Regions from separate parts of the Streptomyces sp. NPDC059582 genome, predicted to be linked through region 2. Evidence: riboswitches for the same ligand, from Rfam matches in the RefSeq annotation. Region 2 holds a riboswitch; the other holds the start of a gene.
What was found. Region 2 has a riboswitch for ZMP and ZTP ahead of ACFV0T_RS21645 (bifunctional 5,10-methylenetetrahydrofolate dehydrogenase/5,10-methenyltetrahydrofolate cyclohydrolase). Riboswitches for the same ligand answer to the same signal wherever they lie in the genome.
Positions count from the first base shown of each region.

Region 1: linked by a shared signal. The riboswitch ahead of ACFV0T_RS10415 (glycine hydroxymethyltransferase) and the one ahead of ACFV0T_RS21645 (bifunctional 5,10-methylenetetrahydrofolate dehydrogenase/5,10-methenyltetrahydrofolate cyclohydrolase) in region 2 are both predicted to bind ZMP and ZTP.

Region 1 covers NZ_JBHWCC010000008.1:161,532-172,188, forward strand. Annotated here, with positions in the region: gene ACFV0T_RS10405 (glutathionylspermidine synthase family protein) at 1-811, shown strand, start outside; gene rocD (ornithine--oxo-acid transaminase) at 1,142-2,332, opposite strand; ZMP/ZTP riboswitch at 2,455-2,543, shown strand; gene ACFV0T_RS10415 (glycine hydroxymethyltransferase) at 2,585-4,039, shown strand; gene ACFV0T_RS10420 (hypothetical protein) at 4,129-4,806, opposite strand; gene ACFV0T_RS10425 (hypothetical protein) at 5,007-5,912, opposite strand; gene ACFV0T_RS10430 (RNA polymerase sigma factor) at 5,905-6,507, opposite strand; gene trpS (tryptophan--tRNA ligase) at 6,668-7,681, shown strand; gene ACFV0T_RS10440 (2'-5' RNA ligase family protein) at 7,842-8,420, shown strand; gene ACFV0T_RS10445 (decaprenylphospho-beta-D-erythro-pentofuranosid-2-ulose 2-reductase) at 8,516-9,271, opposite strand; gene ACFV0T_RS10450 (FAD-binding protein) at 9,320-10,657, opposite strand, start outside.
Region 2 covers NZ_JBHWCC010000025.1:6-10,662, forward strand. Annotated here, with positions in the region: gene ACFV0T_RS21635 (RNA polymerase sigma factor) at 230-778, shown strand; gene ACFV0T_RS21640 (CU044_5270 family protein) at 771-1,742, shown strand; gene ACFV0T_RS21645 (bifunctional 5,10-methylenetetrahydrofolate dehydrogenase/5,10-methenyltetrahydrofolate cyclohydrolase) at 1,743-2,591, opposite strand; ZMP/ZTP riboswitch at 2,614-2,699, opposite strand; gene ACFV0T_RS21650 (hypothetical protein) at 2,812-3,042, opposite strand; gene ACFV0T_RS21655 (nuclear transport factor 2 family protein) at 3,030-3,395, opposite strand; gene ACFV0T_RS21660 (hypothetical protein) at 3,568-3,861, shown strand; gene ACFV0T_RS21665 (ABC transporter ATP-binding protein) at 3,998-5,755, opposite strand; partial or broken gene ACFV0T_RS21670 (RNA-guided endonuclease InsQ/TnpB family protein) at 6,021-6,794, shown strand; gene ACFV0T_RS21675 (S-(hydroxymethyl)mycothiol dehydrogenase) at 7,083-8,171, shown strand; gene ACFV0T_RS21680 (MBL fold metallo-hydrolase) at 8,171-8,800, shown strand; gene ACFV0T_RS21685 (SDR family oxidoreductase) at 8,923-9,837, shown strand; gene ACFV0T_RS21690 (SDR family NAD(P)-dependent oxidoreductase) at 9,841-10,644, shown strand.

The DNA.
Region 1 (10,657 bases), on a different contig from region 2:
CGACACACCCACCTCCCTGGTCGAGGCCGCCTCACCCCAGTGGTTCTGGATGGAGGACCGCTTCCCGGGCGCCGACCAGTGGAACTCCCTCCACGAGCGCCTCGTCGACGCCTGGAGGAAGCAGGCCCCCCTCCTCCCGCCGGGCAACCCCCTGTTCTTCGCGCACTCCACCGCCGACGAACTCGGCGAGGACCTGATGACGGTCGCCTATCTGAAGGAGACCGCCGAACAGGCGGGCCTGGACACCGCCTGGATCCCGATGGAGGAGATCGGCTGGGACCCGCTCTCCGGCCGCTTCGTCGACAACCGGCTCCGCTTCATCCGCAGTTGCTTCAAGCTCTACCCGTGGGAGTGGCTCACCACCGACCGCTTCGCCGATCACGTCCTCGACACCCTGGACAACGGCGGCGGCACCGGCACCACCCTGTGGATCGAGCCCGTCTGGAAGATGCTCCTCAGCAACAAGGCCCTGCTGGCGATCCTCTGGGAGCTCTTCCCGGGCCACCCCAACCTCCTCGCCGCGCACCTCGACGGCCCTCGCGACCTGGCGGCCACCACCGGCTACGTGGCCAAGCCGCTCCTCGGCCGCGAAGGCGCCGGAGTGACGGTCCACCAGCCGGGCACCGCCCCGGTCCCGCGGGACGAACCCTGCTGCTACCAGGAACTGGCCCCCCTTCCCGCCTTCGACGGCAACCACGTGGTCCTCGGCGCCTGGGTCGTCGGTGACGAGTCCGCCGGCCTCGGCATCCGTGAGTCCTCCGGCCTGATCACGGACGAGTACGCCCGCTTCCTGCCCCACGTGATCATCTAGTGCCGTGGCGGGCAACGGTCACCGTCGCGACGCCCGGCACGCCCTCTCGCCGCACCGGCCGAAAGCCCACGTACGCCCAGTACGAGGACTTCCGGCCGGCACGCCGGGAGCACGCACCGGACGCCGCTCCTGCACGGGCGAACGTTGCCTGCCACGGCACTCGCCACCCGCCCGAGCGCGCACCTGCCCGTCGGCCCGCCGCCCGCCCGCCAGTCCGCCCGGTCGAGCGCACCTGCCCGCCAGTCCGCCCAGGTCGAGCGCACCTGCCCTTGGTCCGCCCGGTCCAGCGGCGCCCCGTCCGCCCGTCCGGCCGAGCGCGCGCCGCTCCGGTCAGGCGCCGCTCAGTACCGCCCGCAGCTGGTCCAGCCCCCAGTCCAGCTCCTCCTTCCCGATCACCAACGGCGGCGCGATCCGGACGGTCGCGCCGTGGGTGTCCTTCACCAGCACCCCCCGGTCCATCAGCCGCTCGGAGACCTCCCGGCCCGTCCCGCACGCCGGAGCGATGTCGACGCCCGCCCACAGCCCGCGCCCGCGCACCGCCGTCACCCGCCCGGTCCCGGTCAGCGCCGCCAGCTCCCGGTGCAGATGCCCGCCCAGCTCGGCGGCCCGCGCCTGGTACTCGCCCGACCGCAGCATCGCGATCACCTCCAGCGCCACCGCACAGGCCAGCGGATTCCCGCCGAACGTCGACCCGTGCTCCCCGGGCCGGAACACCCCCAGCACCGCGGCGCTCGACACCACCGCCGACACCGGCACGATCCCGCCGCCCAGCGCCTTCCCCAGCACATACACGTCGGGCACCACGCCCTCGTGCTCACAGGCGAAGGTCCGCCCCGTCCTGCCCAGCCCCGACTGGATCTCGTCGGCGACGAACAGCACGTTCCGCTCCCGGGTCAGCTCCCGCACCGCGGGCAGATAACCGGCCGGCGGCACCAGCACACCCGCCTCGCCCTGGATCGGCTCCAGCAGCACTGCCACCGTGCTCTCCGTCAGCGCCGCCCGCATCGCCGTGAGATCCCCGTACGGCACGATCTCGAAGCCCGGCGTGTACGGCCCGAAGTCCGCCCGCGCCTCCGGATCGGTGGAGAAGCTGATGACCGTCGTCGTCCGGCCGTGGAAGTTGTTGCCCGCGACCACGATCTTCGCCCTCCCGGCCGGCACACCCTTGACCCGGTACCCCCACTTCCGGACCGTCTTCACAGCCGTCTCGACCGCCTCCACCCCCGTGTTCACCGGCAGCACCATCTCCATCCCGCACAGCTCGGCGAGCTCCGCGCAGAACGCCGCGAAACGGTCGTGGTAGAACGCCCGGGACGTCAGCGTCACCCGCTCCAGCTGCGCCTTCGCCGCCGCGATCAGCCGCCGGTTGCCGTGCCCGAAGTTGAGCGCCGAGTAACCGGCCAGCAGATCCAGATAGCGGCGCCCCTCGACGTCCGTCATCCACGCGCCGTCGGCGGTGGCGACGACCACCGGCAGCGGGTGGTAGTTGTGCGCGCTGTGCGCCTCGGCCGCTCGGATCATGGACTCGGTGGTGGTCACGGGATCGGTCACGGTGATCTCCAGAGGATGAGGCTGACCTCCTTCCTATCGTCGCTCGTATGGTGGACGAGGGACCTGCCCCGGCGACGCGCCCGGTAGGCTTTCGGGCAGGCCGTGACTGGCGCGCTGGGATGGGACGGACCATCGGGGAGCGGCCTGTGAGTGATCAGTGCCGTGCGCCTGGGCCGAGCCGTGAACCGTGACCGTCAGTAGCCACGCCGCCCGGAGGCCGAGATGACAGAGCAGCAGCCCCTCTCCACCGAGTCCATCGCCTTCCGCGCCGCCCTCGACGTCATCCGCGCCGTCGAGCCGCGCGTCGCCGACGCCATCGGCCAGGAGGTCGCCGATCAGCGCGAGATGCTCAAGCTGATCGCCTCCGAGAACTACGCCTCCCCGGCCACCCTCCTGGCCATGGGCAACTGGTTCAGCGACAAGTACGCCGAAGGCACCGTCGGCCGCCGCTTCTACGCCGGCTGCCGCAACGTCGACACCGTCGAGGCCCTCGCCGCCGAACACGCCCGCGAGCTGTTCGGCGCCCGCCACGCCTACGTCCAGCCGCACTCCGGCATCGACGCCAACCTCGTCGCCTTCTGGGCCGTGCTCGCCCAGCGCGTCGAGACCCCCGCCCTGGAGAAGGCGGGCGTGCGCCAGGTCAACGACCTCTCCGAGGCCGACTGGGCCGAGCTGCGCCGCGCCTTCGGCAACCAGCGCATGCTGGGCATGTCCCTGGACGCGGGCGGCCACCTCACCCACGGTTTCCGCCCGAACATCTCAGGAAAGATGTTCGACCAGCGCTCCTACGGCACCGACCCCGCCACCGGCCTCATCGACTACGAGGCACTGCGCGCCTCCGCCCGCGAGTTCAAGCCGCTCATCATCGTCGCCGGCTACTCCGCCTACCCCCGTCTCGTGAACTTCCGCATCATGCGCGAGATCGCCGACGAGGTCGGCGCCACGCTCATGGTCGACATGGCCCACTTCGCGGGCCTGGTCGCCGGCAAGGTCCTCACCGGCGACTTCGACCCGGTCCCGCACGCCCAGATCGTCACCACGACCACCCACAAGTCGCTGCGCGGCCCGCGCGGCGGCATGGTCCTGTGCGACGACTCCCTCAAGGACCAGGTCGACCGTGGCTGCCCGATGGTCCTCGGCGGCCCGCTCCCGCACGTCATGGCCGCCAAGGCCGTCGCCCTGGCCGAGGCACGTCAGCCCTCCTTCCAGGACTACGCCCAGCGCATCGTCGACAACTCCCGCGCGCTGGCGGACGGCCTGATGCGGCGGGGCGCCACCCTCGTGACCGGCGGCACGGACAACCACCTCAACCTGATCGACGTCACCTCCTCCTACGGCCTCACCGGCCGCCAGGCCGAGGCCGCCCTGCTGGAATCCGGGATCGTCACCAACCGCAACGCCATCCCGTCCGACTCCAACGGCGCCTGGTACACCTCCGGCATCCGCATCGGCACCCCCGCCCTGACCACCCGCGGCCTGGGCACCGCCGAGATGGACGAGGTCGCCGGCCTCATCGACCGCGTCCTGACCACCGCCGAGGCCGGCACCACCTCCAAGGGCGCCCCCTCCAAGGCCCAGCACATCCTCGACCCGAAGATCGCGGACGAGATCTCGCACCGTGCCTCGGACCTCGTCTCGACCTTCCCGCTGTACCCGGAGATCGACCTCGGCGTCTGACACCGCTGGTCCCGGTCAGACGGGGCCGACACGGGTCAGTACAGGTCACTGCGGGTCGGTACAGATCACTGCGGGCCAGGGAAAAGGCCCTAGAGGTCGATCAGCTCCTGGTGCGGCTCCTCCCGCGGCGGTCCGGCAGCGCGCCGGGCCGCCGCGCGGCGTATCAGCAGCGTCCCGCCGGAGCCCAGGGCGATGCCCGCGGCCAGTCCGGGCAGCGTCCACCACCAGTGAGCCCACCCGTCGTCGCCCGCGCCCGGCACGGAGGCCTGCACGGTGACCGTCCCCGTGTCGGCTTCCGGCGTGGCCGTGGCGTCCTGCGACTGCCACGGTGCCGGGGGGATGCCGGAGTAGCCCGCGCCCGAGGCCTTGCCCGCCACGCCCATCTTCTCGAGCAGGGCGCGCAGTTCGACGGGGTGGTCGGCGCGGTGCCAGTAACCGTTCAGGTTCTCGGGCACGTTGGCCGCGGTGTGGATCCAGACCGCCCGCGGCCCGGACTCGACGGGGAAGACCCGGTCCAGCCGCCAGGGCGATATGTCGTGCGCCAGCCACGTGACGTTGATCTGCGAGGCGAGGCTCAGATCGGCCTCCGGCGGCTTGTCACGCGTGCCCGTGCCCGAGGGGCCGAGCAGCTGTGCCAGCTTGTCGTACTCCTTGTCCGAGTAGTACCGCGCGGTGGCCTTCCCGCTTCCGGGTGAGGTCACCAGCACACTGGTCGGGCCGCCCGCCGAAGCGGACGACGCGCCCCACAGCATCAGTGTGAGCGTCATCGCCAACGCCCCGGTCAGCGCTCCGAGTTCACGAACCGCGCGTTTCCGTCCGCCCATCATGTCCCCCAACCGTCCGTCCCTGGCGGTCCGTCCGTGGGCCGCCTGTCACTTCTGGTACACCGCCCGACCCGCCGGGGTTCCCACCTCGCCCGCACTGTTCCGAACTGCTGCGAGGATTTCCGTGGCCCGTGGGCGCGTCCCTACCCGACGCCGTCCGCGCCCTCTCCCGAGACGCCACCCGTGAGCGACAGGGCGATCTCCACCGCCCGTTCCTTCGACGCCACCCCCTCCAGCCGCAGCGTCACGTCATCGGATCCCGTGCCGGTGCCGGTGTCCGTGGCATGGGTCCACAGCAGCGTCGGCCCCGCCGTCCGCTGCTCGCGGGTGAAGCGGGTGCCGTCCGCGTCCACCAGCCAGAAACTCAGCAGGTGCGGCCGCGGGAACCACAGCGCCGGGTCCTGGAGGCCACCGACCGGGGGCGCGGTGCCCAGCGACAGCCACTCCGGCTGTTCACGCACGGTCTTGGCGAAGCCCACGTCCAGCCGCGCCGGGAACTCGTCCAGCCGGACGACATGCCCCCGCTCCCGCCAGCACAGGCTCACCAGGGACCGCCCGCGCGGCTCCCCGGTCACCGTCACCGTGTCCGGCACGCCGAGCGCCCGCGGCACCAGTGGCTCGAAGCCGGTCCGCCGCGCGGCCTGCGCGAGCGACACCGAGCGTCCGCAGCCCGGGACCTCGGCACCCGGCGAGGGCACCGCCGACGGGTCGTACCGCACCTCGACCCCGCCGAAGCCGAACCAGTCGAAGACCGCCGCCCGCACCGGGGGCGTGAGCACGAGCACCGCCAGCAGCGCGCACAGCGTCGCCGTCAGCGAGCGCCACCGCGCCCCCGTCCAGCGCCGCAGCGCCCGCAGCCGCTCAGCGCGCCCCGGCGGCTCGGCCACCGGCACCGGCAGCCGCTCGGCGAGTATCCGCTCCAGCACCCGCTCGGCCATCGACTCCGACCGGGCCGCCGTCCCGGGAGGGTCCAGCGACCGCCCGAGCTCCCGCAGCTCGTCCGGGAGCCGGCCGCGCGCACCCTCGTACGACCCCCTGCCCTCACTCATGATCACCACCTCCTTCCCGGGGCCGGAAGTCCGGCAGGAGCCGCCCCAGCCTGCGCAGCGCGCGGTTCAGCCGGGACTTCACCGTGCCGCGGGGCCAGCCCAGCGCCTGCGCGGTCTCGGACTCGTCCATCTCCAGGAGATAGCGGTAGGTGACGACCAGCCGATGTTCCTCGCTCAGCTTCTCCAGGGCGGTCAGCAGTGCCGCGCGGCGCTCCGCATCCAGCGTCGCGACCGCCGGGTCCGCCGACTCCGGTATCAGCGGCTCCGCCTCCGCGAAGGCCGCCTCCCGGCCGGCGAGCGTGCGCTGCCGCGCCGCCGTGCGCATGGTGTTCCTCGTCTCATTGGCGACGATCGAGAGCAGCCACGGCTTGAACGCCGCGCCGTCCCGGAACCGCCCCAGCGAGCAGTAGGCCTTCACGAAGGCCTGCTGCACCACGTCCTCCGCGTCCGCCCCCGCCCCGAGCGCGGCGGCCGCCCGCAGCGCGATGCCCGTATGGGCCCGCACCAGCTGCGCGTACGCCTCCGGCTCTCCGGCGCGTACGCGTGCGATCACCGCGGCCTCATCGACGATGCGGCCCCCCTCCCGCGTCCTCACATTCTTGTTACACCGCAGGAGACGGATCGGTTCCCACCCGTCGCGGACCAGTTCGTGCGGGATCGCGCGGGACCCGGCCGCCCGCTGGACGAGCGAATGGCGCGAGCCGGGAATCCCCCGCTGTTTTTAGGGGGGGCCTTCAACTGAGAGAATGGTGAACATGGCCTCTGATCGACCCCGCGTGCTCTCCGGAATCCAGCCCACCGCAGGCTCGTTCCACCTCGGCAACTATCTCGGCGCCGTCCGCCAGTGGGTGGCCCTGCAGGAGTCCCACGACGCGTTCTACATGGTCGTGGACCTGCACGCGATCACGGTCCCGCAGGACCCGGCGGAGCTGCGTGCCAACACGCGCCTGGCCACCGCCCAGCTCCTCGCGGCCGGTCTCGACCCGGAGCGCTGCACGCTCTTCGTCCAGAGCCATGTGCCCGAGCACGCCCAGCTCGCCTGGATCATGAACTGCCTCACCGGCTTCGGCGAGGCATCGCGCATGACCCAGTTCAAGGACAAGTCCGCCAGGCAGGGCGCCGACCGGGCGTCCGTCGGCCTGTTCACGTACCCGATCCTCCAGGTCGCCGACATCCTGCTCTACCAGGCCAACGAGGTCCCGGTCGGCGAGGACCAGCGCCAGCACATCGAGCTGACCCGTGACCTCGCCGAGCGCTTCAACGGCCGCTTCGGCCCGACCTTCACCATCCCGAAGCCGTACATCCTCAAGGAGACGGCGAAGATCTACGACCTCCAGGATCCGTCGATCAAGATGAGCAAGTCGGCGTCCACGCCGAAGGGCCTCATCAACCTCCTCGACGACCCCAAGGCCACCGCCAAGAAGGTTCGCAGCGCGGTCACCGACACCGACACCGTCATCCGCTTCGACCCGCAGGACAAGCCGGGCGTGAGCAACCTGCTCTCCATCTACTCGACCCTCACCGGGGCGGGTGTCGCCGAACTGGAAGAGAAGTACGACGGCAAGGGTTACGGTGCGCTGAAGACGGACCTGGCCGAGGTCATGGTCGAGTTCGTGACGCCGTTCCGGGAGCGCACGCAGCAGTACCTGGACGACCCGGAGACGCTGGACTCGATCCTGGCCAAGGGCGCGGAGAAGGCGCGCGCGGTCGCCGCGGAGACCCTCTCCCAGGCGTACGAGAGGGTCGGCTTCCTGCCCGCCAAGCACTGAGGCGCACCACCGCACACACGTACCACTGGGCAGAGCGCTGCACATCACTACGGCTGCGCCTGCCCACAGCCCAGCCGTGGCCTTACAGTCGATAGCCGGACGGCTGAGAACAAACCCGGCACCCATCCGGGATACATCCGACACGACGACAGGAGACGACGTGGGGACCGTAACGATCGGCGTGTCGATCGCGGTCCCGGAGCCTCACGGCAGCCAGCTCCAGCAGCTGCGCGCGGGCTTCGGCGACGCCGCGGCTCACGGCATCCCCACCCACGTCACCCTGCTGCCCCCGACCGAGGTCGCCGCGGCCGTGCTCCCCGCGGTCGAGGCGCACCTCGTCGAGGTCGCGGGCGTCGGCCGCCCCTTCCCGATGCGGCTGCGCGGCACCGGCACCTTCCGGCCCCTGTCGCCGGTGGTGTACGTGCGGATCGTCGCCGGCACCGAGTCCTGCGCCTGGCTTCAGCAGCAGATCCGGGCCGCCTCCGGGCCGGTCGCCCGGGACCTTCCGTTCCCGTACCACCCGCACGTCACGGTGGCGCACGGTATCGACGACGCAGCCATGGACCGTGCCTTCGCGGAGCTCGCCGACTACGAGGCCGAGTGGCCGTGCACCGGCTTCGCCCTCTACGAGCAGGGACCCGACGGGGTGTGGCGCAAGCTGCGGGAGTTCCCCTTCGGAGGAGCGGTGGTACCGCCGCAGGCCGGCCCCGTGGAGCACGGCTCCCTCCCCACCCGGTAGGACCAACCTGGTAGGACCGGCCCGGTGGACCAACCTGGTAGGACCGGCCCGGTAGGACCAGTGCGGCGCCGACCGGACCAGCCCGGACGGCACACCTAGACCGGCAGCCGACGGAAGACCCCCCGCGGCAGATGCCGCAGCGCCGCCATCACCAGCCGCAGCGCCCCGGGCACCCACACCGTCTCCGAGCGTCGGCGCAGACCCAGCTCGATGGCCGTGGCGACCGCCTCCGGTGTCGTCGCGAGCGGCGCCTCCTCCAGCCCCTCGGTCATCTTCGACCGGACGAACCCGGGGCGTACGACCATGACGTGCACGCCGGTGCCGTGCAGCGCGTCGCCCAGGCCCTGGGCGAAGACGTCCAGGCCGGCCTTGCTGGAGCCGTAGATGAAGTTCGAGCGGCGGGCGCGCTCGCCGGCGACCGAGGACAGCACCACGAGCGAGCCGTGGCCCTGCGTCTGGAGCGCGCGGGCGCTGACGAGTCCGGCGGACACCGCGCCCGTGTAGTTGGTCTGCGCGACGCGCACCGCGTTCGCCGGTTCGCGCTCGTCGTGCGCCTGGTCGCCGAGGACGCCGAAGGCGAGCAGCACCATGTCGATGTCGCCCTCCGCGAAGACCTTGCCGAGCACGGTCTCGTGGGAGTCGGGGTCGAGCGCGTCGAAGGCGACGGTGTGCACGTCGGCACCGAGCGCGCGCAGGTGTGCCGCGGCCTGTTCGAGGCCGGGGGACGGGCGTCCGGCCAGCCACACCGTGCGGGTGCGGCGGGCGATCAGGCGGCGCGCGGTGGCGAGCGCGATCTCCGACGTGCCGCCGAGGACGAGCAGGGACTGGGGGATGCCGAAGGCGTCCTTCATGACAGCTCCTAGCGAGTGGCGAGGGGATCGCGATGGGGTCGGGGGGTCTCAGAGGCCGAGGCGCCGGGACAGGTCGGACGTGAAGACACCGCCCGGGTCGAGCTCCGCGCGCAGCTCCTGGAATTCGGCGAGCCGCGGGTACATCGCGCCGAGCAGCTCGGGCCGCAGCCGGGAGTCCTTGGCGAGGTAGACCCGCCCGCCCGCGGCGGCCACCTCGTGGTCCAGCTCGTCGAGGAGGGTGCCGAGGCCGGGCAGCCCGGCCGGGATGTCCAGGGCGAGGGTCCAGCCGGGCACCGGGAAGGACAGCCAGCCCGGGTCGGCGTCGCCGAAGCGCTTGAGGACGGCGAGGAAGGACGGGCAGCGGTGTCGCGCGATGCGCCGCACGATCCGGCGCAAGGCCTCCTCCTCGCCGTGTCCGACGACGAACTGGTACTGCACGAAGCCGCCGCGGCCGTAGACGCGGTTCCAGTGGGGGACCCCGTCCAGCGGGTGGAAGAAGGCCGAGATCTTCTGCAGTTCGCCGGTACGCGCGTGGGGCGCCTTCCGGTACCAGAACTCGTTGAACAATCCCACGGTTCGCCGGCTGAGCAGTCCCTCGGGCAGGAAGGCGGGCGCGGCCGGCAGCCGCAACGGCCGGAAGGCGAACGGGTCCCTACGCGCGCGTGCGCCTTTCGGCAGCGCGTCCAGCGGCGCGTGGTCGCCGCGCGTCAGCACCGCGCGCCCGGTCGCCGCGCCGCGCGCCAGCAGGTCGATCCACGCGACCGAGTAGCGGTAGAGGTGGTCGGTGGCCGTCATACGGGCCATCAGGTCGTCGAGGTCCGTGGCGCGTTCGGTGTCGACGGACATGAGCGAGGTCTCTACGGGCTGGAGCCGCAGGGTGGCGGTGAGGATCACCCCGGTCAGGCCCATGCCGCCCGCGGTCGCGTCGAACAGGGGCGTGCCCTGGCTCACCGTCCGGACCGAGCCGTCCGCGGTGAGCAGTTCCAGCGACAGCACATGGCGGGAGAAGGAGCCCGACACATGGTGGTTCTTGCCGTGGATGTCCGCGCCGATCGCTCCGCCGACCGTCACGTGACGGGTGCCGGGGGTCACCGGCACGAACCATCCGAGGGGCAGCAGGATCTGCATCAGCCGGTGCAGGGAGACGCCCGCGGCGCAGAGCACGGTCCCGCCGTCGGCGTCGATCGCGTGGACGCGGTCCAGGCCCGTCATGTCGAACACCGCGCCGCCGGCGTTCTGCGCCGCGTCCCCGTACGCCCGTCCCAGCCCTCTGGGGATGCCGCCGCGGGCTCCGCAGTCCCGGACGGCGACCACGGCCTCCTCGTACGTCCTGGGCCGGACCAGACGGGCTGTGGAGGGAGCGGTGCGGCCCCATCCCGTGACGGA
Region 2 (10,657 bases):
CAGCTCGGCGCGCATGACCAGAGCCAGCACACCGCCGATGCAGAAGAACGCGAACGACGTGACGAGATACAGCGTGCCGATCGTCTTGTGATCGGTGGTGGTGAGCCATCTGAGGTTCCTCATGCCCCGCCTGTGTCCGCGCCCGGCCCGCACGTCACACTCGACCGAGGCGAGGAGCGTCACAGGGAACGGGTGTGACGATCGCAAGGGTGCCGGACACGAACGGGACATGAGCAACGACGAGAACTTCGCCGCTGCCTATCGCGAGCACTACTGGGCGGTCAGCCGCTACGTGGCGCGGCGACTGGCCGGGCGGACGCACGAGGTCGAGGAAGTGGTCGCGGAGGTGTTCACGATCGCCTGGCGCCGCCGGTCCGACCTGCCGCCGTCCCCGCTGCCCTGGCTGTACGGCGTGGCACGCAACTGCCTGGCCAACACGGTGCGCGGCCACGGACGCCGCCGTCGGCTTCTCGACCGGCTGGGCAACGACGAGACGGCACACCGACGGCACATCGAGGCCGGGCCCGACACCGAGGCCCCCGGCGGCTGGGTGCACGAGGCGCTGGCCCGGCTCTCGCCCGCCGACCAGGAGGTGCTGCGCCTGACGGCCTGGGAGGAGCTCGGTGTCGAGGAGGTCGCCGTCGCCCTCGGCTGCGGCACCCGGGCCGCGTCCATGCGGCTGCACCGGGCCCGGCACCGGCTGAGAGCCGAGATCGACCGCATGCGCCCCGCGACCGCCGCCGGCGCGCACTCCTCGAAGGAACACGGCCATGGCTGACGAACTCGACCTGCTGCGTGATGCCGACCCGGTACCGGCCGACGGTCCCCACTTCGGGGACGGACCGCTGGATCACGGCGCCGAACGGCAGCTCAACCGGCTGCTGCACGCGACCGACCCCGGCCGCTCCCGCCGTGCCCCCTGGGCCTGGGGCCTTGCCACGACCGCCGTCGTCGCCGCGACCGCGCTGGCCCTGCTGCTCGGCGGCCCGGCCACCGCTCCCGCGGTCGCCGCGCCGCGCCCGCTGACCGTCCGGGCCGGCTCCACACCCGTTCCGCTGGACCGGCTGGCCGAGCTGGCCGCGGCGGCGGCCGCGGACGGCGAACCGGCCCTGCTCAAGGGCACGCACGTGCAGTCGTGGAGCCTCGGCATGTCGGACGACGCGCCGCCGGTCACCCTCCCCGAGGAACGCATCGTGCGCTGGACGGCGGACGACCGCCACACCGAACTCGTGGTGGCGACCGACCCACGTCACCCGGGCCGTCCCGTCCTCTCCGACGCGGGCGGCGAGCCGCGCCCGGTCGAGGACGGGCGGGTGATCAGCAGGCGGGCCTTCCCGCCGACCTGGAGCGACGCCCCGCCGGAGGCCCGCCCGCCGCACGACGCGCGGCACCTGCGCGGCTACCTCCTGGAGTCCGCGTACGCCGAGTCGCTGACGACTCCCGAACTCCTCGACGCCGTGGGCCGGTTGCTCGACCACTGGACCCTCGGCGCCCGGGAGAGCGCGGCGCTCGTCCGGGTCCTGGCGGACACGGAGGGGCTGCGGCCCGCCGGACAGGTCACGGACCGGCTCGGGCGGAGCGGCCAGGCGTACGTGTACCAGGCCGCGGGCGCCCGCCGGATGCTGATCATGGACCCAGGCACCGGCGCCGTCCTCGGACTGGAGGCCACCTTCACCGCCGACCAGCCCGAGTACGGCGTGCGGGCCGGCGATGTCATGGAGTACAGCGCCTGGATGCGCTGATCACACCCCGAGCTGTCGGGCGGCCGCGTCCACGGTCTGCTCCAGCAGCGTGGCGATGGTCATCGGGCCGACGCCGCCCGGCACCGGGGTGATGAGCGAGGCCCGCTCCAGCGCCGAGTCGAAGTCGACGTCGCCGACGTTCCCGGCGTTGTAACCCGCGTCCACGACGACGGCGCCGGGCTTGAGGTCGGCGCCCTTGACCAACCGCGGCCGGCCCACGGCGGCGACCACGATGTCCGCCTCGCGGACGACCGACGAGAGGTCCCGGGTGCGGGAGTGGGCGTACGTCACCGTCGCGTTCCGGGCGAGCAGCAGCATGCCGGCCGGCTTGCCCAGGATGGCGCTGCGGCCCACGACGACGGCGCGCTTGCCCTCGGGGTCGACGCCGTACTCGTCGAGCAGGCGCATGATCCCGCCGGGCGTGCAGGACACGAATCCCGGCAGGCCGAAGCTCATCGAGGCGAACGACGCGAAGGTCACGCCGTCGACGTCCTTCTCCGGTGCGATCGCCTCGAACGCGGCGCGCTCGTCGATGTGGTCGCCGACCGGGTGCTGGAGCAGGATGCCGTGCACGGCGGGGTCGGCGGACAGCTCCCGCAGGGTGCCGACGAGTTCCTCGGTGGTCGTGCTCGCGGGCAGCTCCACATGGCGCGAGTCGATGCCCGCCTTGCGACAGCGGTTCTGCTTCATCCGGACGTAGGTGACGGACGCGGGGTCGGCGCCGACCAGCACCGTCGCCAGGCAGGGGGCCGAACCGGTGCGCCGGGTGAGGGAGGCCGCCCGCGCCGCGGTCTCCTCCACGATGCGCCGGGCGGGCGCGGTGCCGTCCATGAGCCGGGCCTGAGTCATGATCCACTCCTGAGCAGGTTGACCTCATCGCCCAGGCGCACGGCATTCGACTTCTCCGGGGCCGCTCCCCGGTGGTGCTCCACCTCAGCGCCAGTCACGACCCGCCGTCAGCCTAGCCGAGGCCGTACGGGGGCCAGGACCCGCTCCCGAAGAGTGCTCCCGCAGGCTGCCTGCCGGGTCTGGTCGGGTCGCCCGGCCCGGTCCGGTGGGGCGGCGTCGCTCAGCGGTGTCGGCCGTGCCTGACGCGCGGCGCGTCCGGCGGCGGAAGCGTCCGGCCGCGCGCCGCGCGCAGCACCGAACGCAGCAGGGCGGCGGACGCGCGCAGACCCGCCGCGGACACCGGTCGCGGACGCCGGGAGTGGCCCGTACCCAGTGTCGCCCGCGCCGAGAAGGTCCAGGTCAGCCGGGAGGAGACCTGGACCCTCGCCGCTCGCTTCGCTACTCGTCCCATGCCTGGATCATGATCTGCTCGCTGATCCTGCCGTCGCGCAACGTGATCATCGACTCGGCGAGGACCCGCCCCCCGTCCGGATACCGACAGGACTCGCTGAAGGCCGCGCTGTCGCCCTGGACCACGCAGCGCTCCAGCTTGTGGGTCATGTCGCGGCTGTAGACGTCGTCGAGCATCGCGCCGATCTCGTCACGGCCGTGCAGGACCTTGGGGTGACTCGGCTGGGTGTTGCGGTCGATGACGCGTATCTCGGCGTCGTCCGCGTAGAGCGCCAGAAGCGGCGCCGCTGTGGTGCCTTCGATGCCCTGGCGCAGGGTGTCGGTGTCGAAGGCGGAGCCTGCCGCGGTGCCCATGGTGACCTCCTTCGAGGGCCGCGGCCCGACGGAGGTGCGGGCCGCGAAGGGCCTCACCTCCGAGCGTCCTCCGCCGTCGCGGGCTCGGCAAGCGCTGCGGGGGCGGTCCCCCTGACGGGTGAGCGGAGCGGCGGGGCCGTGTCCGGTGGCGCCCCGTGCCGTTGCTCCGGGCATGATCTCCACTCGACGCATCGTCGCCGCCGCCTGCCTCGCCGCCGGGGTCACCGGCTTCGCCGCCCCGCTCGCGAACGCCGCCGAGGCGACCGCTCCGGCCGACGGCAAGCTGAGCCCGATCGCGGTGCTGGACTCGCTGGCCACGAGTGATATCCCCGCGGAGTACCGGCGCGAGGTCCCCTCGGTCCGTGAGCAGCTGTCCGGGCTGGGCAAGCTCAACGACCTCAACCAGCTGCATCAGCTCACCGACCTGGCCGCCCCCGTCACGGGACTGCTCCCCGCGGTCGAGTGAGCCCCGGTACCGGTGGACGACGCCGGTACCGGTCGAGGGCCGCCCCGGGTGGGCGGCCCTACGCGTGCGCGGCCCTACGCGTGCGCGGCCCTACGCGTGCGCGGTCCTACGTGTGCGCGGCCCTACGCGTGCGCGGTCAGTCGCCGGCGGTCGCCAGGAACTGCGTGGCCGCCAGCTCCGCGTAGAGCGGGTCGGCCGACACGAGCGCGCGGTGGGTACCGACGGCACGGACCCGGCCGGCGTCCATGACGACGATCCGGTCGGCCATCGTCACCGTCGACAGCCGGTGTGCGACGACGAGGACGGTCGTCGTCCTGGCGACGTCCGCGACCGTGTCGCGCAGCGCGGCCTCGTTCACCGCGTCCAGCTGTGAGGTCGCCTCGTCGAGGAGCAGCAGCCGGGGCCGGCGCAGCAGGGCGCGCGCGATGGCCACCCGCTGGCGCTCGCCGCCGGACAGTCTGGTGCCGCGGTGCCCGACCAGCGTGTCCAGCCCCTTGGGCAGCCGGGCGACCAGACCGTCCAGGCGGGTCGTCTTCACGACGTGTGTGAGGGCGGCGTCGTCCGCCTCCGGAGCGCCGAGCAGCAGGTTGTCGCGCAGCGAGCCGGACAGCACCGGGGCGTCCTGCTCCACATAGCCGATCGCCGACCGCAGCAGCGGCAGCTCCCAGTCGGCGAGGTCCCGGCCGTCCAGGGTGATCACCCCGGACTCGGGGTCGTAGAACCGCTCGATGAGGGAGAAGACGGTGGTCTTGCCCGCGCCGGACGGGCCGACGAACGCCGTCATGCCCCGGGCCGGAACGGCGAACGTCACCCCGTGGTGGACGTACGGCAGGTCGTCGGCGTACCGGAAGCGGACGTCGTCGAAGGCGAGGGACGCGGGCGGTGCGTCGGCGGACGGCAACGGAACGGGACGGGCGGGCGGTTCGGCGGGCAGCAGCAGCGCCTCCTGGATCCGGGTGAGGGCCGCCGCGCCCGTCTGGTACTGGGTGATCGCGCCCACGACCTGCTGGATGGGCGACATCAGGTAGAAGACGTACAGCAGGAACGCGACCAGCGTGCCGATGTCGACGGCGTCCGTCGCGACCCGGGCTCCGCCCACCGCGAGCACCGTGATGAACGCGATCTGCATCGCCAGTCCGGCCGTGTTGCCCGCGGCGGCCGCCCACTTGGCGGCGCGGACGCTCTGCCGCCAGGACTCCTCTGCCGCGTCGTGCAGCGTCCGCTCCTCCCGATGCTCGGCGCCCGACGCCTTCACCGTGCGCAGCGCGCCCAGCACCCGCTCCAGCGAGGCCCCCATCACGCCGACCGCGTCCTGGGCCTGCCGGCTGGCCCGGTTGATACGGGGCACGATCAGGCCCAGGACCAGGCCCGCGCCGAGGATGACGGCCAGCGTGACCGCCAGCAGCACCGGCTCCACCAGCCCCATCAGCACGACCGTCGCCACGAGCGTGAGCCCGCCGGTGCCGAGGCCGACCAGCGAGTCGGTGGTGACCTCGCGCAGCAGCGTGGTGTCGGACGTGATGCGGGCCATCAGGTCGCCCGGCTCGCTGCGGTCGACGGCCGGTATCCGCAGCCGCAGCAGATACGACGACAGGGAGCGCCGGGCGCCCAGCACCACAGACTCCGCGGTGCGCCGCAGGACGTACGAACCCAGCGCGCCCAGCGCCGCGTTCGCGACGACCAGGCCCGACATCGCCAGCAGCGCTCCGGTGATCGTCCGGTCGTGCGCCAGGTCGTCGATCAGGCCGCGCGCCACCAGCGGCAGCAGCAGCCCCGTGCCGCCGGTGACCAGGGACAGCAGGGCGCCGGCCGACAGGGCCCAGCGATGCGGCCGTACGTATCCCAGCAGCAGCCGCCACGGGGGCGGCCCAGGCTGCGTCTGCGCGATGGTCACGGTGCTCCGTTCGAGGAGGTTGCTTCGGCCTTCAGGCCGGGGAGGATTCGAAGCTCCCGGGTAGCGGGGCGTGGGGTTGAGTGATCGCCGTCAGGGCGATTGGCCGTCTCCACCCGCCGGGCCGAGCGCGACCTCGAGCAGGTGGACGGTCTCGGAGTTGAGGGAGCGCCGGTCGGCGTGCGTCTCCTCAACACGGCGTGTGTAGGCAGGTTGGTTGGCAGGCGGAGAGAGATCCGCGTCTCATCTGCCAGGATAAAATGATGCCATGGCGACACCGTGGAGAACGGCGGAGGATACCGGGCATGCCCGGTATACCTGCCGGCTGCGCGTGTCGTCGACCGCCCGCACTGCCCTGTTCGCCGAGTGGGACCGCTGCCGGTGGATCTGGAACGAGCGCGTCGCCAAATCCCGCGCTGTGCAAGCCGCCAACCGGGCGCACCCCGAGGACAGGCTGACGTGCGGCCCGGCGCAACTCGACAAGATGCTGACCGAGGCCCGCACCCGTACGCCATGGCTGCGCGAGGGCGCCTCGGTGCCGCAGCAGCAGGCCATCCGGGACTTCGCCAAGTCCCACTCCAAGGCCGTCAAGGACATCGGGAAGCGACTGCCCGTGCGGCAGTGCGCGGGTATGCCCCGGCACAAGAAGAAGCGCGAGGCGCAGCCCACGCTGAACTACATCGTGCGGGGCTTTCGTTTGAAGGACGGCCGTCTGTACCTCGCAGGGGATATCGCCCTGACCGTGGTGTGGTCCCGAGAACTGCCCGCCGCGCCGTCCTCGGTACGCGTGTACCGCGACAGCGTCGGACACTGGTACGCGTCGTTCGTCGTCGCCGTCCAGGCCCAGCCGCTCCCTGCCACGGGCCGTGTCCTCGGCGTGGACTGGGGCGTCAGGGAGACCGGCACCACCACATCCGATGCCCACGACCTCCCCCACGCCCGGCACGGCAAGAACGCCGCACAGCGTTTGGCCCGCTACCAGCGGATGATGGCCCGTCGCCGCCCGGTGAAGGGACAGGCGGCCTCCCAGGGCTACCGCGAAGGAGCCAGGAATCCCCTCCTTCAGGGAGGGGAGGATGTCAAGGTGCTCCTCACCGGTCGGACGGACCGATGGGGAGCAGGTGAAAGCCCGCCTGGAGAAGCTCTTCCTGTCGTTGCGTAGGGGTCACGTCGGCCCGAGGGATCGGCCTGGGGCGGGGAGCGGGCGGGGCACCTCGGCGCGGCGGCCGGGGTGAACGACGCGACGGGGGCACCGGACCGTGCCCTTACCGATCAGTCACGCGTAGGGTCGGAGCGGGACGGAACCCCGTCGACGAAAGGGTTGAGCACCATGGCGCAGGAAGTACGCGGCGTGATCGCACCGGGCAAGGACGAGCCGGTCCGGATCGAGACGATCGTCGTGCCGGACCCGGGCCCCGGAGAGGCCGTCGTACGTGTCCAGGCCTGCGGTGTCTGCCATACCGACCTGCACTACAAGCAGGGCGGTATCAACGACGACTTCCCCTTCCTGCTGGGTCATGAGGCGGCCGGCGTGGTGGAGTCGGTCGGCGACGGGGTCACCGACGTCGCACCCGGCGACTTCGTGATCCTCAACTGGCGTGCGGTGTGCGGTCGTTGCCGGGCCTGTCTGCGTGGCAGGCCCTGGTACTGCTTCGACACCCACAACGCCGAGCAGAAGATGACCCTCGCCTCGACCGGCCAGGAGCTCTCCCCGGCTCTGGGTATCGGCGCGTTCGCCGAGAAGACCCTGGTCGCGGCCGGCCAGTGCACCAAGGTCGACCCGGCCGTCTCCCCGGCGGTCGCCGGACTGCTGGGCTGCGGCGTGATGGCCGGCCTCGGCGCGGCGATCAACACGGGTAACGTCGGCCGGGGCGACACCGTCGCCGTCATCGGCTGCGGCGGAGTCGGCGACGCGGCCGTCGCGGGGGCCGACCTGGCCGGCGCGGCGAAGATCATCGCCGTCGACATCGACGACCGCAAGCTGGAGACCGCCCGCACGATGGGCGCCACGCACACCGTCAACTCCCGCGACACCGACCCGGTCGAGGCGATCCGCGAACTGACCGGCGGCTTCGGTGCCGACGTCGTCATCGAGGCGGTGGGCCGCCCGGAGACGTACCGGCAGGCGTTCTACGCCCGCGACCTGGCCGGCACGGTGGTCCTGGTCGGCGTACCGACCCCGGAGATGAAGCTGGACCTGCCGCTGCTCGACGTGTTCGGCCGGGGCGGCGCGTTGAAGTCGTCCTGGTACGGCGACTGCCTGCCCTCCCGCGACTTCCCCATGCTGATCGACCTCCATCTCCAGGGCCGCCTGAACCTCGAGGGGTTCGTGACCGAGACCATCCAGCTCGACGAGGTGGAGAAGGCGTTCGAGCGCATGCACCAGGGCGACGTCCTGCGTTCGGTGGTGGTGCTCTGATGGCCGCCCGCATCGAACGCCTCGTCACCTCCGGGCAGTTCACGCTCGACGGCGGCACCTGGGACGTCGACAACAACGTGTGGATCGTCGGTGACGACCGAGAGGTCGTCGTCATCGACGCCGCCCATGATGCCGAGGCCATCGCCGAGGCCGTCGGCGACCGCCGCCTCACGGCCATCATCTGCACCCACGCCCACAACGACCACATCGACGCCGCGCCCGCCCTCGCGGACCTCACCGGTGCCACGATCTGGCTGCACCCCGACGACCTGGCGCTGTGGAAGCTCACCCACCCGGACCGCGAGCCCGACGCCCATCTGGCCGACGGTCTGGTGATCGAGGCCGCGGGCGCCGATCTGACGGTGCTGCACACGCCCGGCCACGCGCCCGGCGCGGTCTGCCTGTACGACCCCGGGCTGGCCACGGTGTTCACCGGCGACACCCTCTTCCAGGGCGGCCCCGGCGCGACCGGCCGTTCCTTCTCCCACTTCCCGACGATCATCGACTCGATCCGGGACCGTCTTCTCCCCCTCCCGCCGGAGACGAAGGTCCTCACCGGCCACGGCGACCCGACGACCATCGGCGACGAGGCCCCGCACCTGGAGGAGTGGATCGCCCGAGGGCACTGAGCCCGCGGGCACCCGCACGGTGCGCCCGGCCGAGTGATCGTCGAGAAAAGGCGACAGGAGATGTCCGGCTTACCCGTCACCCTCGAACCCGACGTCGGTCGTAGGAGCACGGGAGGTCGGACATGTCCGCACCGCTGGAAGGCAAGGTCGCCCTGGTCGCCGGGGCCACGCGCGGAGCGGGGCGGGGGATCGCGGTGGAACTAGGCGCGGCGGGCGCCACGGTCTACGTGACCGGACGCAGCACCCGCGCCCGGCGCTCGGAGTACGACCGCCCGGAGACCATCGAGGACACCGCCGACCTGGTCACCGCGGCAGGCGGCCACGGCATCGCCGTACCCACCGACCACCTCGACCCGGCACGGGTGCGCGCGCTCGTGGACCGCGTCGCGGACGAACAGGGCCGCCTCGACGTCCTCGTCAACGACATCTGGGGCGGCGAGAACCTCTTCGAGTGGGACACCACGGTCTGGGACCACGACCTCGACAACGGGCTCAGACTGCTGCGCCTCGCCGTCGAGACGCACGCGATCACCAGCCACCACGCCCTGCCCCTGCTGCTGCGCCACCCCGGCGGACTGGTGGTCGAGATGACGGACGGAACCGCCGACTACAACCGCGACACCTACCGGGTCAACTTCTTCTACGACCTGGCCAAGGCGTCCGTCCTGCGGATGGCGTTCGCCCTCGGCCACGAACTCGGGCCCCGCGGCGCCACCGCCGTCGCGCTCACCCCCGGCTGGCTGCGCTCCGAGCTCATGCTCGACCACCACGGCGTGCGCGAGGAGAACTGGCGGGACGCCGTCGAGCGTTCACCGCACTTCGCGATCTCCGAGACGCCGCGCTACGTCGGCCGCGCGGTCGCCGCCCTCGCGGCCGACCCCGACGTGGCGCGCTGGAACGGCCGCTCCCTCTCCAGCGGCGCCCTCGCCGCGGAGTACGGCTTCACCGACCTCGACGGCAGCCGCCCGGACGCCTGGCGCTACCTCGTCGAGGTGCAGGACGCGGGCAGGCCCGCGGACGTCACCGGGTATCGATAGGCCATGACACCGATTCAGGAGCCACGATTCCAGGGGTACGCCGTCCTCGTCACCGCCGCGGCCCGCGGCATCGGCGCCGCCACCGCGGGCCGGTTCGCCCGGGAGGGGGCGCGGGTGCTGGTGACCGACGTCGACCTGCCCGCGGCCGAGCGGACCGCGGCGGCGCTGCGCGGACAGGGGCTCGGCGCCGAGGCGTTCGGTTGCGACGTGGCGGACCGGGCCTCCGTCGAGGCGGCGGTCGCGTACGCCGTCGGCACCTTCGGCGCGCTAGACGTGCTGGTCAACAACGCCTACGGCTGCTCCCCGGACGCGCCCCTCTTCGAGGACGAACCGGACGAGGTGTGGGCCCGCGACCTCGACCTCACCCTGACCGGCGCCTACCGCTGCTGCCGGGCCGCCCTTCCGCACCTCGCCGCCACCGGGCGCGGCGCGGTCGTCGGTATCGGCTCGGTCAACGGGCTCCAGGACTTCGGCAACCACGCCTACAGCGCGGCCAAGGCGGGCCTCGGCTCGCTGACCCGTACCCTCGCGGGGCACGCGGCCGCGCGCGGGGTGCGTGTCAACCTCGTCGTGCCCGGCACCGTGCGCACCACGGCATGGGAGGGGCGTGAGGCCGAACTGGAGGCGATCGGCGAGCTGTACCCCCTGGGGCGGGTCGGCGAACCGGACGACATCGCCGCCGCCGTCGCCTTCCTCGCCTCGCGTGACGCGGCCTGGATCACCGGCACCGCCCTGACGGTCGACGGCGGCCTCACCGCGGTCAACACCGGATTCCACGCGGCGACCCGACGCCGGGAGGAGGTCTGACGGCGGCGGACCC